DNA from 2 places in the Stenotrophomonas sp. YJH_SMC_123 genome. Region 2 is predicted to be linked to the other one. Evidence: riboswitches for the same ligand, from Rfam matches in the RefSeq annotation. Region 2 holds a riboswitch; the other holds the start of a gene.

What was found. Region 2 has a riboswitch for glycine ahead of gcvP (aminomethyl-transferring glycine dehydrogenase). Riboswitches for the same ligand answer to the same signal wherever they lie in the genome.
Region 1: linked by a shared signal. The riboswitch ahead of AC5P5W_RS08575 (trimeric intracellular cation channel family protein) and the one ahead of gcvP (aminomethyl-transferring glycine dehydrogenase) in region 2 are both predicted to bind glycine.

What each region holds. Positions count from the first base shown of each region.
Region 1 is NZ_JCAFRM010000003.1:99,082-106,409, reverse strand. Features, by position in the region: gene AC5P5W_RS08605 (sensor histidine kinase) at 1-304, shown strand, start outside; gene AC5P5W_RS08600 (MarR family winged helix-turn-helix transcriptional regulator) at 377-877, shown strand; gene AC5P5W_RS08595 (DNA alkylation repair protein) at 874-1,614, shown strand; gene AC5P5W_RS08590 (DUF6616 family protein) at 1,663-2,001, shown strand; gene AC5P5W_RS08585 (hypothetical protein) at 2,092-2,349, shown strand; gene AC5P5W_RS08580 (3-deoxy-7-phosphoheptulonate synthase) at 2,644-3,717, shown strand; gene AC5P5W_RS08575 (trimeric intracellular cation channel family protein) at 3,980-4,597, opposite strand; glycine riboswitch at 4,680-4,785, opposite strand; glycine riboswitch at 4,799-4,888, opposite strand; gene AC5P5W_RS08570 (GIY-YIG nuclease family protein) at 4,929-5,204, shown strand; gene AC5P5W_RS08565 (nuclear transport factor 2 family protein) at 5,349-5,780, shown strand; gene AC5P5W_RS08560 (hypothetical protein) at 5,784-6,239, shown strand; gene imm9 (Imm9 family immunity protein) at 6,491-6,967, shown strand; gene AC5P5W_RS08550 (NAD(P)/FAD-dependent oxidoreductase) at 7,145-7,328, opposite strand, start outside.
Region 2 is NZ_JCAFRM010000002.1:95,505-102,832, forward strand. Features, by position in the region: gene AC5P5W_RS05305 (amino acid permease) at 1-904, shown strand, start outside; gene AC5P5W_RS05310 (VOC family protein) at 1,043-1,453, shown strand; gene gcvP (aminomethyl-transferring glycine dehydrogenase) at 1,545-4,412, opposite strand; glycine riboswitch at 4,475-4,577, opposite strand; gene AC5P5W_RS05320 (multidrug effflux MFS transporter) at 4,876-6,102, shown strand; gene AC5P5W_RS05325 (siderophore-interacting protein) at 6,243-7,136, shown strand; gene AC5P5W_RS05330 (hypothetical protein) at 7,205-7,328, shown strand, end outside.

The sequences.
Region 1 (7,328 bases), on a different contig from region 2:
CGACAATCTCATCGACAACGCCGAGCGTTACGCGGGCGCCGTGGAGCTGCATGTCGCCGTGTGGGGACATGGGGTGCAGCTGGATGTGATGGATCGCGGGCCGGGCATCGCCGAAGCTGATCGTGTCCGCCTGCTGCAACCGTTCCAGCGCAGCGAAAGCTCGCGCAGTCGCGCTACCGGTGGGACCGGGCTGGGACTGGCCATGGCCGCCAACGTGGCCAGGCGTCACGCAGGCGAACTGCAGCTGCTGCACCGCGAGGGTGGCGGGCTGATCGCGCGCCTGCTGCTGGGAAAGCTCCCCTGATATCGGCTGTGATTTACAGTTAGCGGCTATTCGCTGATATGATTAGGCGCCTAACCATATCGCGTTCGTGAGATGATCGAAGCCAAGCATCAGGCCCTGCTGGAGGAATCGCAGCGACGCGGCCACGCCAACATCGCGCAACTGCGCCTGTGCTTCCAGCTGCTCTCGTTGTCCTCGTCGATCGATCGCGACTGCGACGCGCGGCTGGCACCGCATGGGCTCAGCGAGGGCCGCTTCGTCGTGCTGTTCCTGCTGCACGGGGCCGGTGGCACGCTGCCGCCGCACCTGCTGGCCGAGCGTGCTGGCGTGACCCGTGCCACCATCAGCGGCCTGCTCGATGGCCTGCAGCGTGAAGGCCTGCTGCAGCGTCGCAGCGATGACGGGGATGGCCGCCGTCTGCAGATCGTATTGACCGCACCGGGAAAGCGCTTGGCCGAGTCGTTGTTCGAGCAGCACACGCAATGGATCAGCGGCCTGTTCGACGGCCTGGACGCGGGTGAACAGCAGCAGCTGTCGCAGCTGCTGCACAAGGTCTGGCAGCACACGGACGGCGGGCGGGAATCGGCAGCATGAGCACGCCCGTTCCTGCGCAAAGGCTGCGTGCACTCAACAGTGGCAGCGCCGCTGCCACCCATCTGGCCGAATGCCTGGCCGTGGATTTCACCGCGCTGCTGCAGGTGGTGGCGCCTGCCCTTGAGCCGGAATCGCTGCAATGCATGCGCGACGCCTCAGGCAAGGGCATCACCCAGCGCATGGCGCTAGCGGCGCGGTTGCTGCACGAAGCCGGACAGGGGGAGCCTGCGCGCTGGCAGGCGCATGCGTCAGACACGGTGCGTGGCTGGGCCTGCTACCTGATCGGCGGCGAAGCCGACGCGACGCTGCCGGCCAAGCTGCAGGCGATGCGGCCACTGGCTGACGACCCGCACTTCGGCGTGCGCGAATGGGCGTGGCTGGCGCTGCGTGCCGACATTGTTGCCGCACCACTGCAGGCGCTGGAGTACCTGCAACCATGGACGCAGGAAGGATCGCCGTACCTGCGCCGCTTCGCCTGCGAAGCGCTGCGCCCGCGCGGCGTGTGGGCCACACATGTCGCGCTGTTCAAGCGGCAGCCGGAACTTGCAGAGGCGATGCTGGAAGCACTCGCCGACGACCCGGAGCGCTATGTGCAGGACTCGGTCGGCAACTGGCTCAATGATGCCGGCAAGACACAGCCGCAGTGGCTGCGTGCGCTGTGCGCGCGCTGGCAACAGCAGCACCGTGGCGATGCCAATGCCTACATCCGCAAACGCGCCATGCGCTCGCTCCGGTAGTGCCGGCCGCTGGCCGGCAACCCCCCAAACCTTCAAGGAAGAAGCAGCATGTCGCACACCTTCATCGAGCTCTATACCGCCACCCCCGCCTGGACCACGCTCCAGCCCGAGCAGCGGAATGCCTTCTTCGCCCGTATCGGTGCAGGCATGCAGCAGTTCGATCCAGTCCGCATCACACTGCTGGCGATGGGCCGCATTGCCAGGGGCGTACAGCACGGCAGCGATGAGCAGTTCTATGCGGCCTGGCGCTGTGCAAGCCGCGCGGACGCCGATGCGCTGGTGGCCGGCATTGCCGCCACCGGTTGGCATCAGTACTTCGCCACCATCAACGCCGTCGGCGCAGACGATGGGATGGGGCGGCACCTTGCCGACCTGGCCGCCTTGTAGCAGCGTCTCCGGACGCGCATGGCACATGCGCCTGTCACCCGGACGCGGTAAACAGGACATTGCCCATGTCCATCCGCAGGGAAGTTGATCATGCAGAGCACGCTCCAGGTCACGCTGTTCGGCCCGCTTGGCGACAGCCCGGCATTGCAGTTGCCGGGGCGGGAAGGGCCGTCGGTGGCCATCCCGGAGGCGGCCCTGCGGCGGTTGGTCTCCGACCTCTACACCACCCGTTCCCTGCTCAATCCCGAGCAGCTGGACGAGGCCAGGCAGGAGCTGGACCGCGTGCTGGAGCGCTGGGCCGACATCCACGAAGGCCTGTTGCTGGACGTGGAAGTGCATGGCAAATGAGCAGCTTTGCGTGGCTGCTGCCGCGTAGGCAGCGCTGGCGCGCGCCTCGCTGAACCGCACCCCCGGTTGCGGATGAAACATTTTGCACTGCGCAAAAGCTGTGCTATCAATACACCCCATGAACGCAGCCGCCACCCGCTTTTACTGGTATTACTTTCCGAAGCCACTGGCGGAGGAAGGACTGCGCTCACCCTGAAGAAAGCTTCAGACGCATTCCCGAAAGCCGCCAGCGAACCTGGCGGCTTTTTTCATGCCGCCACGCTGGGGACCCCAACGTTCCGGAGATCTCCTGCAATGCCCCCGCACACCGACGACCTGCGCATCCGCACCATCGAACCGCTGACACCGCCTGCCCAGCTGCTGGCGATGCTGCCCTGTGACGATGAAGCCTCCGACACCGTCAGCGCCTCGCGCGCGGCCCTGCACCAGATCCTGCACGGCCGTGACGACCGCCTGGCAGTGGTGGTGGGCCCGTGCTCGATCCACGACCCGAAGGCCGCCATCGAATACGCCCAGCGCCTGAAGCCGCTGCGCGACGCGCTGGCCGGCGAACTGGAAATCGTCATGCGTGTGTACTTCGAGAAGCCGCGCACCACGGTGGGCTGGAAGGGCCTGATCAACGACCCGGACCTGGACGGCAGCTTCAGGATCGACAAGGGCCTGCGCATTGCCCGCGGCCTGCTGCGCGACATCAACAAGCTCGGCCTGCCGGCCGGTGTCGAATTCCTCGATGTGATCTCGCCGCAGTACATCGCCGACCTGGTGGCGTGGGGCGCGATCGGCGCGCGTACCACCGAAAGCCAGGTGCATCGTGAGCTGGCCTCGGGGCTGTCGTGCCCGGTCGGCTTCAAGAACGGCACCGATGGCAACGTCAAGATCGCCGCTGACGCGGTGGGTGCGGCGTCCAATCCGCATCACTTCCTGTCGGTCACCAAGCAGGGCGGCACCGCCATCGTGTCGACCACCGGCAATCCGGATTGCCATGTGATCCTGCGTGGCGGCAAGCAGCCGAACTACGACGCCGGCAGCGTCGCCGACGCCTGCCAGGTGCTGGCCAAGGCCAAGCTGCCGACGCGCCTGATGATCGACGCCAGCCACGCCAACAGCCTGAAAAACCCCGAGAACCAGCCGAAGGTGATCGAGGACATCGCTGTTCAGCTGGAAGACGGCGAACAGCGCATCGTTGGCGTGATGATCGAGAGCCATCTGGTCGGTGGCCGCCAGGAACTGGTGGAAGGCCAGCCGCTGGTCTACGGGCAGAGCATCACCGATGGCTGCATCGACTGGGACACCACCGTGACGGTGCTGGAGCGTCTGGCTGCGGCCGTGCGCGCCCGTCGCGACGTGAAGGTGTCCGAAGCAGCCTGATGGAAGCCGCCTGAGTGCGGCACGTGTGTGGATGGCGGCCAGCGCCTGCGGGGGTGCGGCCGCGATCAGGGCCGGTCGGAGTTGGAGGCCGGCCCATCTGCACCGGCGATGCGCCTGGCGCTGCGCATGAGCGACAGCGCCAGGTACATCGCCGGGGTGGTGATACCGCTTCCTGTAGCGTCGAGCCATGCCCGACCTGCGCGCGAAGCGCGTTGGTTTCCTGCAAAGAGCAGTCGAGCATGGCTCGACTTTACGAAGAGGCTCAATGCACTTCGTCGTGGTACACGAACTTCGGCATTTCCCAGCGGTAGTGGATCGCCAGCAGGCGCAACGCGAAGCCGCCGCCGAGGCAGCACAGGATCGCGGTGGCATCGGCCACGCCCCAGTGCAGCAGCAGCAGATAGGCCGCGCCGGTCAGCAGCGCGATGATCGCGTACAGCTCCTTCTGGAAGATGAGTGGCACCTCGTTGCAGAGGATGTCGCGCAGCACCCCGCCGAACGCGCCGGTCAGCATGCCGGCGATCAGCACGATCGGCATTGCATGGCCGGCTTCGCGCGCGATCGAGCAGCCGATCAGGGTGAAGGCGATCAGGCCCAGGCCATCGAGCACCAGGAAGGTGCGGCGGAAGTGGTGCATCCAGCGCGCCACCCAGGTGGCGATCAGCGCCGCGCATACGGTGAAGCCCAGGTACTCGGGATGCTTCACCCAGCCCAGCGGGTAGTGGCCGAGCAGGATGTCGCGCAGCGAGCCGCCACCGAGGGCGGTGACGCAGGCGATCATGACCACGCCGAACAGGTCCATGCGGCGGCGGCCGGCGGACAGTGCGCCGGTCATGGCTTCGGCGGAAATGGCGATCAGGTAGATGATGGACAGCAGCATGGGACAGGCTCCGGGCGCGGTGGGGCCGGCCATGCGCGACCACCGCCACTGCCTGCGCAATGACGGGATGACGATGACCGGTGCCGCTCCCGCTGTCCTTTTGCCTGAGAGTTCAGCGGCATGGGCCGCGTGCCCCTTCGGCGGATCGTCCCGGGCATGCCCGGTGACCTCTCTCCAGCTCGGCGAGTCGAATGCATGGTTGGTGGGATTCCAGCCCACCGGCCTGAGCGATCATGGGAGCCTGCGCCTTCGGCGGGCGCCAGCGCGGCGCCTCTCTCCTGCATTCGGTCGCCAGTATATCCGCTGCAGTGCAGCACGGCATAATCCAGGCATGGCCCCATCCCTCCGCCCGTGGTTCCTGTACCTGCTCGAATGCCGCGATGGCAGCTATTACGCCGGCATCAGCACCGATGTGGAGGCGCGTTTCGCCGCCCATCAGGCCGGCAAGGGCGCGCGCTACACCCGGGCCCGGCCGCCGCTGCGCGTGCTGGCCGTGCGCGAGTACCCGGACCGGGCCGCGGCCTCGCGGGCCGAGTGGCAACTCAAGCAGCAGCCCCGCGAACGCAAGCTGGCCTGGCTGCAGGCAACGGATCCTGCGCTTCTGTAGAGCCGAGCCCACGCTCGGCTGTTGTTCCGTCTGCCCGATGCGGGAGCCGAGCATGGGCTCGGCTCTACAGTAGATCCACGTCATGCGTGGATGGGCCATTCGGTCCATGCGATGATCGCCCCGCGCCCAGAGCTGGAGACCCGGATGTCCACGATCGCCCTGCTGTTCGCTCTCTCCGCAGCAACGAGCCCTGCCGCCGACCCCGCCACGATCGCGGCCGTCGAAGCCACCTGCCACGACTACGTCGATGGCCAGCTGGAGGCCGATCCGCAGCGCGTCGCCCGTTCGCTGCACCCGGACCTGGCCAAGCGCGCGGTCCTCGGCGATACACCCGACGAGCGCCTGGGCCTGCGCCGGATGTCGAAGGAAGAGCTGGTCTCGCTGACGAAACAGGGCGCGCTGAAGACCCCGAAGGATCAATGGGATCGCCGCTGCACGGTGCTGGACGTGACCGGCAACGCGGCCTCGGTGCGGCTGGAAACCCCGTGGTTCGTCGACTACTTCCACATGGGGCGTTTCGACCAGCGCTGGGTCATCGTCAACGCACTGTGGTACCCGAAACCGAAGGCGCACTGAGCGATGCGTGCCGCCGGCAACGCATGGATCTCCGTCATCGTGCTGGTCGCCGGCATCGCGCTGCTGCCTGGCCTGCTGTATCTGCTCGGGCTGGCATTGGTGGACGGTCGGCCGAAGCCGGCCGACCGCGCGCCCAGTGGCGTGGCTGCGTGCAGCGGTGAGCCACGGGCGGGATACCAGCCGATGAACCCCTGGCGCTTCACCGCCCAGTTCTTCGACAAGGACGGGATGAAGAACAAGGTGCCTGAAGTGGAGCGGGAGGCCTTCTGGATTGCCCGGCGCCACCTGTGGCGGCAACCTCGGCGCGGCATGCTGCGCTGGCATCTCAGCAGCACCGCGTTGGCGATCTGGATCACCCGGCATTGGAGTACCGCGCAGATTGCGGACACCGCGAGGAAGGAGGACTTCTGCCGGACCGGGTCGAAACGGCGAGTGCCCGGTGGCCCGATGAAGAAGTAGAGCCACGCGGTTTGTGAATGGTCCTACTCTCCGCTACGCAGTGTCGTATACGGCACTAAAGTAAATTCGTAGCACGAAACCTCTCGTTTCCCGCCGAGCAACTTGTCTGGAAGTCGCGACTGCGAAAAACCACCTTATCCCAGACGCCCGGCTTGATTTCATCCCGGTCTGTGGCCAGGCACAGTGGGTGGGATAGTTGCCACGAAAGTTGCATTGCGGAAGGCTGATGCCATCAGACAGACAGCACGCTCATGGAAAAGCAGATCAGATGCATTGTGTCGAGCGAATCTCCTGGTGTCAGCAGAACGCTCGATATCTTTGAAATCAACCGTATGTTGGACGGCTACCTGCAGACGAAGATCGATCAAGTGAACGTTGCGGATCTGGGAGGTTGGCGATTGCTGATGTACGTCGTCATCCGGAACACCGATTCCATTGGAGTCTTCAAACGCACGAGGCGATACCCCTCCGACATGGAGTTCTTGGTCAGTATTTCGATTCCAGTTCCCAGCATCGAGGTCGTGGGGTACGGCCTGCCCGACCATGCCATGTGTGGACTAGGCTTCTTCCATCCCGTGAATGAGGCGAAGTCCCACGTCATCAATCCGCAGTTTGCAGACTACGCAGGGCTGCAGGATTACTTCGTGGGTAGCGCTGAGCGTGCTATCGACATGGCATTTGAATTGGGCTTCAAGTGCAACGGAAAAGTGATTCGATACGTTGCTTGACGAGAGCGGCGGGAAGCACAGCAACCATTCCTGACTGCGGCTTCTCAAAAATGCAGGGGGCTGACGCATGGATGAAGATGGGGGATGTGCGGGTGCTCATCCACGCATGGCGTGGATCTACTGCAAGGGTCAGAGCCCTTTCCTGCGGAAAGGGATCCGACCCCGTTGCGTGCGGCCTTACCGCCTCGGCCGCCGGTCGTCCTGATCATCACCGAAGATGATGCGCGCGCTGCGTTGGTAGCTCCAGTACGCGACCGCCCAGTTCAGCAGCACCACGATGCGGTTGCGGAAGCCGATCAGGAAGAACACGTGCGCGGCCAGCCAGAACCACCAGGCCAGCACGCCGGAGAGCTGCAGCCGG
Region 2 (7,328 bases):
ATTCTGGTTCGCCATCCTCAAAGTCGCGGCGATCCTGGCGTTCATCGCCATTGGCGTGGCGCTGCTGATGGGATGGCTGCCGCAGGTGACCTCCCCGGGCCTGAGCAACTTCACCGAACACGGTGGTTTTGCGCCGAAGGGCCTGGCCGGGATCGGCGCGGCGCTGCTGGTGGTGGTGTTCGCCTTCGGCGGCACCGAGATCGTGGCCGTGGCGGCGGCCGAAACCGAAGACCCCGAGCGCAGCATTGCCCGTGCCATCCGCACCGTGGCCTGGCGCATCCTGGTGTTCTACATCGGCTCGCTGAGCGTGATCATCGCCGTGGTGCCGTGGACCAGCGAGGCGCTGAAGTCGCCGTTCGCCGCCGTGCTGGACATCGCCCGCATCCCGGGCGCTGGTACCGCCATCACGCTGATCGCCGTGATCGCGCTGCTGTCGGCGCTCAATGCCAACCTCTACGGCGCCTCGCGCATGATGTATTCGCTGGCGCAGCGTCGCGAAGCGCCGGCCGTGCTTGGCTGGACCGACCCGCGCCAGGTGCCGGTGATCGCCGTGCTGGCCAGCGTGCTGTTCGGCTTTGCCGCCACGGTGATGGAACTGCTGTTCCCGGACCGGGTGCTGCCGGTGCTGCTGAACATCGTCGGTTCCACCTGCCTGCTGGTGTGGACGCTGTCGCTGGTCTCGCAGCTGGTGCTGCGTCGTCGCGCGGATCGTCTGGGTACCCGACTGCCGTTCCGCATGGCCGGTTTCCCGTGGCTGACCTGCTGTGCACTGGCGATCCTTGCGCTGATCTTCGGCCTGCTGCTGAGTGAGTCGCACACCCGCCTGCAGTTCCTGTCGATGGTGGCGTTGACCGCCACGATCGCCGCCAGCAGTGCCATCGCGCGGCGCATGCGCCGAGCGTGATTCTGTAGAGCCGACCCTGCGGTCGGCTGCTGTTTGCGCGATCGCCAGCCGAGCATGGGCTCGGCTCTACAACAGGCACACACTCCGCGTGGCACTGTGCAGGCAGGCCGTCATCGGCCCGTCGACCAGGAGTACCGCATGCTGCGCAGCCGTCCCTTCCTGATGTTCACCGGCCAGGCCGAGGCCGCGCTGGCCCTGTACGCCGAAGCCTTTGCCGATTTCCGGCTGCTGGGCCTGCAACGCCATCCCGAGGGGGCCGGCGCCGGCGTGCCGGGGCAGGTCCGCCAGGCCATCTTCCTGCTCGGTGGCACCCACTACCTGTGCTTCGACAGCCTGGACGTGCACGATTTCACCTTCTCGCCGTCGATCTCGCTGTTCGTCGAGTGTTCCGGTGCCGAGCAGTTCGAGCGCGCGGCACGCGTGCTGGGTGAGGGCGGCCATTGGTTGATGCCGGTGGGCGACTATGACTTCAGCAATCGCTACGGCTGGGTGCAGGACCGCTTTGGCGTGTCGTGGCAGTTGAGCCTGGGGCAGATGCCGGACCCGTGATCGGATGCTTGTGGGTGTGGGCCTTGGTCCACACGCCCCATGAAAACGGCCCGCTTGCGCGGGCCGTTTTCTTTACCGATGCAGTGAGGAATCACGCCTCGACTTCATCATCCTTGTAGGCATCGACCGGGATGCAGGCGCACATCACGTTCTTGTCGCCGTACACGTTGTCGACACGCGCCACCGGCGGCCAGTATTTGCTCTGCTTCAGGCTGGCCAGCGGGAAGGCGGCCAGTTCACGCGGGTAGGCGTGGGTCCACTCGCTGGCGGTCACTGCGGTGGCAGTGTGCGGCGCGTTCTTCAGCGGGTTGTCCTCGCGGTCGAGGCGGCCGTCTTCGATCGCGGTGATCTCCTCGCGGATCTGGATCATCGCGTTGATGAAGCGATCCAGTTCGTGCAGCGATTCGCTTTCGGTCGGCTCCACCATCAGCGTGCCGGCCACCGGGAAGCTCAGGGTCGGGGCATGGAAGCCGAAGTCGATCAGGCGCTTGGCCACGTCCTCGGCACCGATGCCGCTGGTCTTCTCCAGCGGGCGCACGTCCAGGATGCACTCGTGCGCCACCAGGCCGTTGCGGCCGGTGTACAGGGTCTTGAAGTGCGGGGCCAGGCGCTTGGCGATGTAGTTGGCGTTGAGCTGCGCGACCTGGGTGGCCTTGCGCAGGCCGTCGCGGCCCATCATCGCGATGTACATCCAGCTGATCGGCAGGATCGAGGCGCTGCCGAAGCTGGCCGCGCTGACCATGCCGACCGGGCCGTTGTCACCCAGCTTGCCCGGCAGGAACGGGGCCAGGTGCTCCTTGACCGCGCACGGGCCGACGCCCGGGCCGCCACCGCCGTGCGGGATGCAGAAGGTCTTGTGCAGGTTCAGGTGCGAAACGTCCGACCCCCACTTGCCCGGCTTGGCCACGCCGACCAGGGCATTCATGTTGGCACCGTCGGTGTACACCTGGCCGCCGTGCTTGTGGATGATCTCGCAGATCTCCACCACCTCTTCCTCGAACACGCCGTGCGTGGACGGGTAGGTCATCATGATCGCGGCCAGGCGGTCGCTGTACTTCTCGGCGTTGAGGCGGATGTCCTCGACGTCGACGTTGCCGTTGGCATCGGTCTTGGTCACCACCACCTTCATGCCGCACATCTGCGCCGAGGCCGGGTTGGTGCCGTGCGCCGAATCCGGGATCAGGCAGATGTCGCGGTGGCCTTCGCCGCGCGAGCGGTGGTAGGCGCGGATCGCCAGCAGGCCGGCGTACTCGCCCTGCGCGCCGGAGTTCGGCTGCAGGCTGACCGCGTCATAGCCGGTGCATTCCACCAGCATCGCTTCCAGCGTGTCGATGAGTTCCTTGTAGCCCAGCGCCTGGTCGGCCGGCACCAGCGGGTGGATCTGCGAGAACTCCGGCCAGGTCACCGGGATCATCTCGGCGGTGGCGTTGAGCTTCATGGTGCACGAGCCCAGCGGGATCATCGTGCGGTCCATCGCCAGGTCCTTGTCGGCCAGCGAGCGCAGGTAGCGCAGCAGTTCGTGCTCGCTGTGGTGGGTGTTGAACACCGGATGGGTCAGGAATGCGGACTGGCGCAGCAGGCCGGCCGGCAGCGCATCGGCGGTGCTGGCATCCAGCGCGTCGACGTCGGCCTGCGCACCGAACACGGCGGCCAGTGCGACCACGTCGGCGCGGGTGGCGGTCTCGTCCAGGCTGATGCCGACCGAGTCGCTGTCGATCGCACGCAGGTTGTAACCGGCGGCGCGGGCCTTGGCGTGAATCTCATCGGCGTGCACGCCGGTGACATGCAGGGTGTCGAAGAAGTCGCCACCGACCTGCACGCCGGCCTCGCGCAGCGCGGCGGCCAGGATCGAGGCCAGGCGGTGGGTGCGCCGGGCGATGCGGGTCAGGCCTTCCGGGCCGTGGTACACGGCATACATCGAGGCCATCACCGCCAGCAGCACCTGTGCGGTACAGATGTTGGAGGTGGCCTTCTCGCGGCGGATGTGCTGCTCGCGGGTCTGCAGGGTCAGGCGGTAGGCCGGGTTGCCCTGGGCATCGACCGAGACGCCGATCAGGCGGCCCGGCATCGAGCGCTTGTAGGCGTCGCGGCAGGCCATGAATGCGGCGTGCGGCCCGCCGAAGCCGAACGGCACGCCGAAACGCTGGCTGTTGCCGACCACGATGTCCGCACCCCATTCGCCCGGGGCGGCCAGCAGGGTCAGCGCCAGCAGGTCGGTGGCCACGGCCACCAGGCCGCCGCGCGCGTGCACGGCCTCGACCAGCGCCTTGTAGTCGCCGATCTGGCCGAAGGTGTCCGGGTACTGCAGCAGCAGGCCGAAGGCTTCTGCTTCCAGTGCCTCGGCCGGGGTGCCGACGCGCAGCACGATGCCCATGGGCTCGGCGCGGGTACGCAGCAGTTCCAGGGTCTGCGGGTGCACGGCGTCGTGCACGAAGAAGGTGTCCGACTTCGACTTGGCCGAACGCTTGGCCAGGGTCATCGCTTCAGCTGCGGCGGTGGCTTCGTCCAGCAGCGAGGCGTTGGCGATTTCCATGCCGGTGAGGTCGGCGCACAGGGTCTGGAAGTTGATCAGCGCTTCCATGCGGCCCTGCGAGATCTCGGCCTGGTACGGGGTGTAGGCGGTGTACCAGGCCGGGTTTTCCAGGATGTTGCGCAGGATCACGTTCGGCGTGTGGGTACCGTAGTAGCCCTGGCCGATGAAGCTGCGCAGCACGGTGTTCTTGTCGGCGATCGCACGGATCTTCGCCAGTGCCTGCACTTCGGTCATCGATTCCGGCAGTGCCAGCGGCGCCGGCGACTTGATCTTGGCCGGTACGATGGCATCGGTCATCGCATCCAGCGACGCGTGGCCGACGACGTCGAGCATCTGCGCGATCTCGGCATCGTTGGGGCCGATGTGGCGCTCGACGAACGCATTGTGGTGCTCGAGCTCACGCAGGGAAGGGGTGTTCTGGGACATGGCGAAGGATCCGTCAGGAAAGGGCACACGCACGGGCACAAGCCGCCGGTCGGCGGTCTGCGGGGCGCCCCTCTGTCCTTTTGCCTGAGAGTTTGGAAGCGCGGAAAACCGCGGCTTCGTGCCCCTTCGGCGCCGGATCGAACCGGTCTCTCCAGAGTTGTGTTACGGGTGGTATCGGGCCTGAGCGATTACGGGCGTTGCGCCTTCGGCAGCGGTGTTCCGCTTCTCCCACCGTGTTGCCCGCCGATTATAGCCCGTTGCGGGCGCGCCAGCCGCCTGCGGGCCCGGCCGCGGCGCCTGAATGGCCGATGGCCCGCCCGTGCGTTTTGTGCACTGCTGCATGGCATCAGGCGCAATCCCCACCTATGATGGGCGGATACCCGAATTCATCTGGCGCCGTCCCTGCTGCAGGGGACTGGCGCCGCCGTGCGTGCCGCGCATGGCCCTGCCGGACGCCTTCTCCATGACCGCCGCTGTTGCTCCTTCCACCCGCCGCATGGCCCTGCTGCTCGCCGGCCTGGCCATGTTCGGTCCGTTCTCGATCGACACCATCTTCCCCGCGTTCCCGCAGCTGGCCCAGCGCCTGGCGGTGGACGAGGTGGCGGTGCAGCAGACCATCAGCGTGTACCTGCTGTTCTACGGCCTGATGAGCCTGGCACACGGCCCGCTGTCCGATGCCTGGGGCCGCAAGCGGGTGATCCTCGGCGGCCTGGTGGTGTTCGTCGGCGCCTCGGTCGGCTGTGCGCTGTCCACCGATCTGACCACGCTGCTGGGGTTCCGCGCCCTGCAGGGCCTGTCCGCAGGCGTCGGCATGATCGTCGGCCGCGCGGTGATCCGCGACCTGTACCACGGTCACGACGCGCAGCGGCTGATGAGCCAGGTGTCGATGCTGTTCGGCATCGCCCCGGCGATCGCGCCGATCATCGGTGGCTGGATCCTGCTCAGCGGTGCTGGCTGGCCGCTGATCTTCTGGTTCCTGGTGGTGTTCGCACTGGTTCTGCTGGCGGCCACCGCCCGCTACCTGCCGGAGACCCATCCGCTCGAAGCGCGCGTTCCGTTGTCGCCGCGGGTGCTGATGCGTGATTACGTGCGCATCGGTTTCAATCCGCGCTTCCTGCGCCTGGCGCTGGCCGGCAGCATCGGTTTCGGTGGCATCTTCCTGTACATCTCCTCGGCACCGGTGTTCGTGATGCAGCACCTGCACCTGGGCGAGGGTGGTTTCGCCTGGCTGTTCATCCCCACCATCGGCGGCATGACCACCGGCTCGTTCCTGTCCGGGCGCATGGCCGGGCACACCACGCCCACCCGCCAGGTATCCATTGGTTTCGGCCTGTGCGCGCTGTCGGTGCTGCTGAACGTCGGCTACGTCGCGCTGGCGCCGCAGTTCGTGCTGCCGTGGGCGGTGCTGCCGATCTTCCTGGGTGGCATGGGCATGGCGCTGATCTTCCCGATCCTGGCGCTGGCGGTGCTGGACATGTACCCGCACCAGCGCGGCCTGGCCTCGTCGCTGCAGGCCTTCGTGCAGCTGATGATCAGCACCGTGGTGGCCGGCGTGGTGTCGCCGCTGCTCAGCGCCAGCCCGCTGCACCTGGCGTTGGGCCAGGCTGGGTTCTTCGGCGCCGGCTTCGTGTTCTGGTACTGGGAACACCGGCGCGAACGCGCGGCGCAGGCAGCCTGCACGGGTCACTGAGCAGCGCGCAGGGGTAGGGCGGGCCGTGGCGCCCGCAACGCTTGCGGCGGGAAACCGCCGGACTAGGCTGGGCACTCCAGCCAGCCGGTGCACAGGTGCACGACAGCCAGCCGATCCACTGTCGTTGCATGAGGTTCCCCATGGCTGCGCAGCAGACCTACCGCCTGTTCGAGGTGGCGCTGAAGGAGCGCCGCGTTCTTTCCCCTTCCCTGGACCGCATGGTGTTCACCGGTGCCGACGTGGCGCGGATGACGACCGGAGGGCCGGACCAGCGCATCAAGGTGTTCTTCCCCTTGCCCGGCCAGGAGGCGCCGCAGGTCCCCAGCGGCGAGGACTGGTACCCACGCTATCGGGCCCTGCCGGACGATCAGCGCCCGCCGATGCGCACCTACACCCTCCGCCAGCTGCGTGCAGAGCAGGGCGAGGTCGATGTTGATTTCGTGCTGCATGGCGAGACCGGGCCGGCCTCGCGATGGGCCATCCATGCACGGCCGGGCGACCGCGTGGTGCTGCTGGCCCCGGATGCCGACTGCGCCGACAGCAGCGAGGGCTGGGAATGGAAGCCGCCGGCCGGCGTTGGCCAGGTGCTGCTGGTGGCTGACGAGACCGCGCTGCCGGCAGTGGCCGGGATTCTCGAGGAACTGGCGGCCAGGGTGGATCCGCCGCGTACGCTGGCCCTGCTGGAAGTGGCGCAGGCCGGTGATGCGGTTCGCCTGAAGGCGCCGGCCACGGCCGAGCTGGTCTGGTTGCCGCGCGGGCAGGCGGCGTACGGGGCGCCTCTGTTGCAGGCGGTGCAGGCGCGCCTGGCCGCCTCGAGCGTGGTCGCTGGCGAAGAACTGGAAGAGATCGACGTCGACGCGCAGATCCTCTGGGAACAGGCCGATGCCAGCGTGGCCGGGCCGCTGTATGCCTGGGTGGCAGGCGAGGCGGGAGCGGTGATGGCGATCCGTCGCCATCTGGTCCGCGAGTGCGGGCTGGACCGCCGCACGATCACCTTCATGGGTTACTGGCGGCACGGGAAAGTGTTGGACTGAGGGGGTGTGAAGCGGTGTGGCGGGCGGGGTGCGCTATCCTTGCGCCCCCCTCGCAGCGGTACCGCACCATGTCCACCAGCTCCAAGACCCGCCGCGACCAGCGCCGTCGCCAGGAAAAGCAGGCCGCCAACAAGGCCGCTGCCCAGGCCTCGCCGGTGGAGCCGCATGCGGAACTGCGCGACGCGCAGCGCA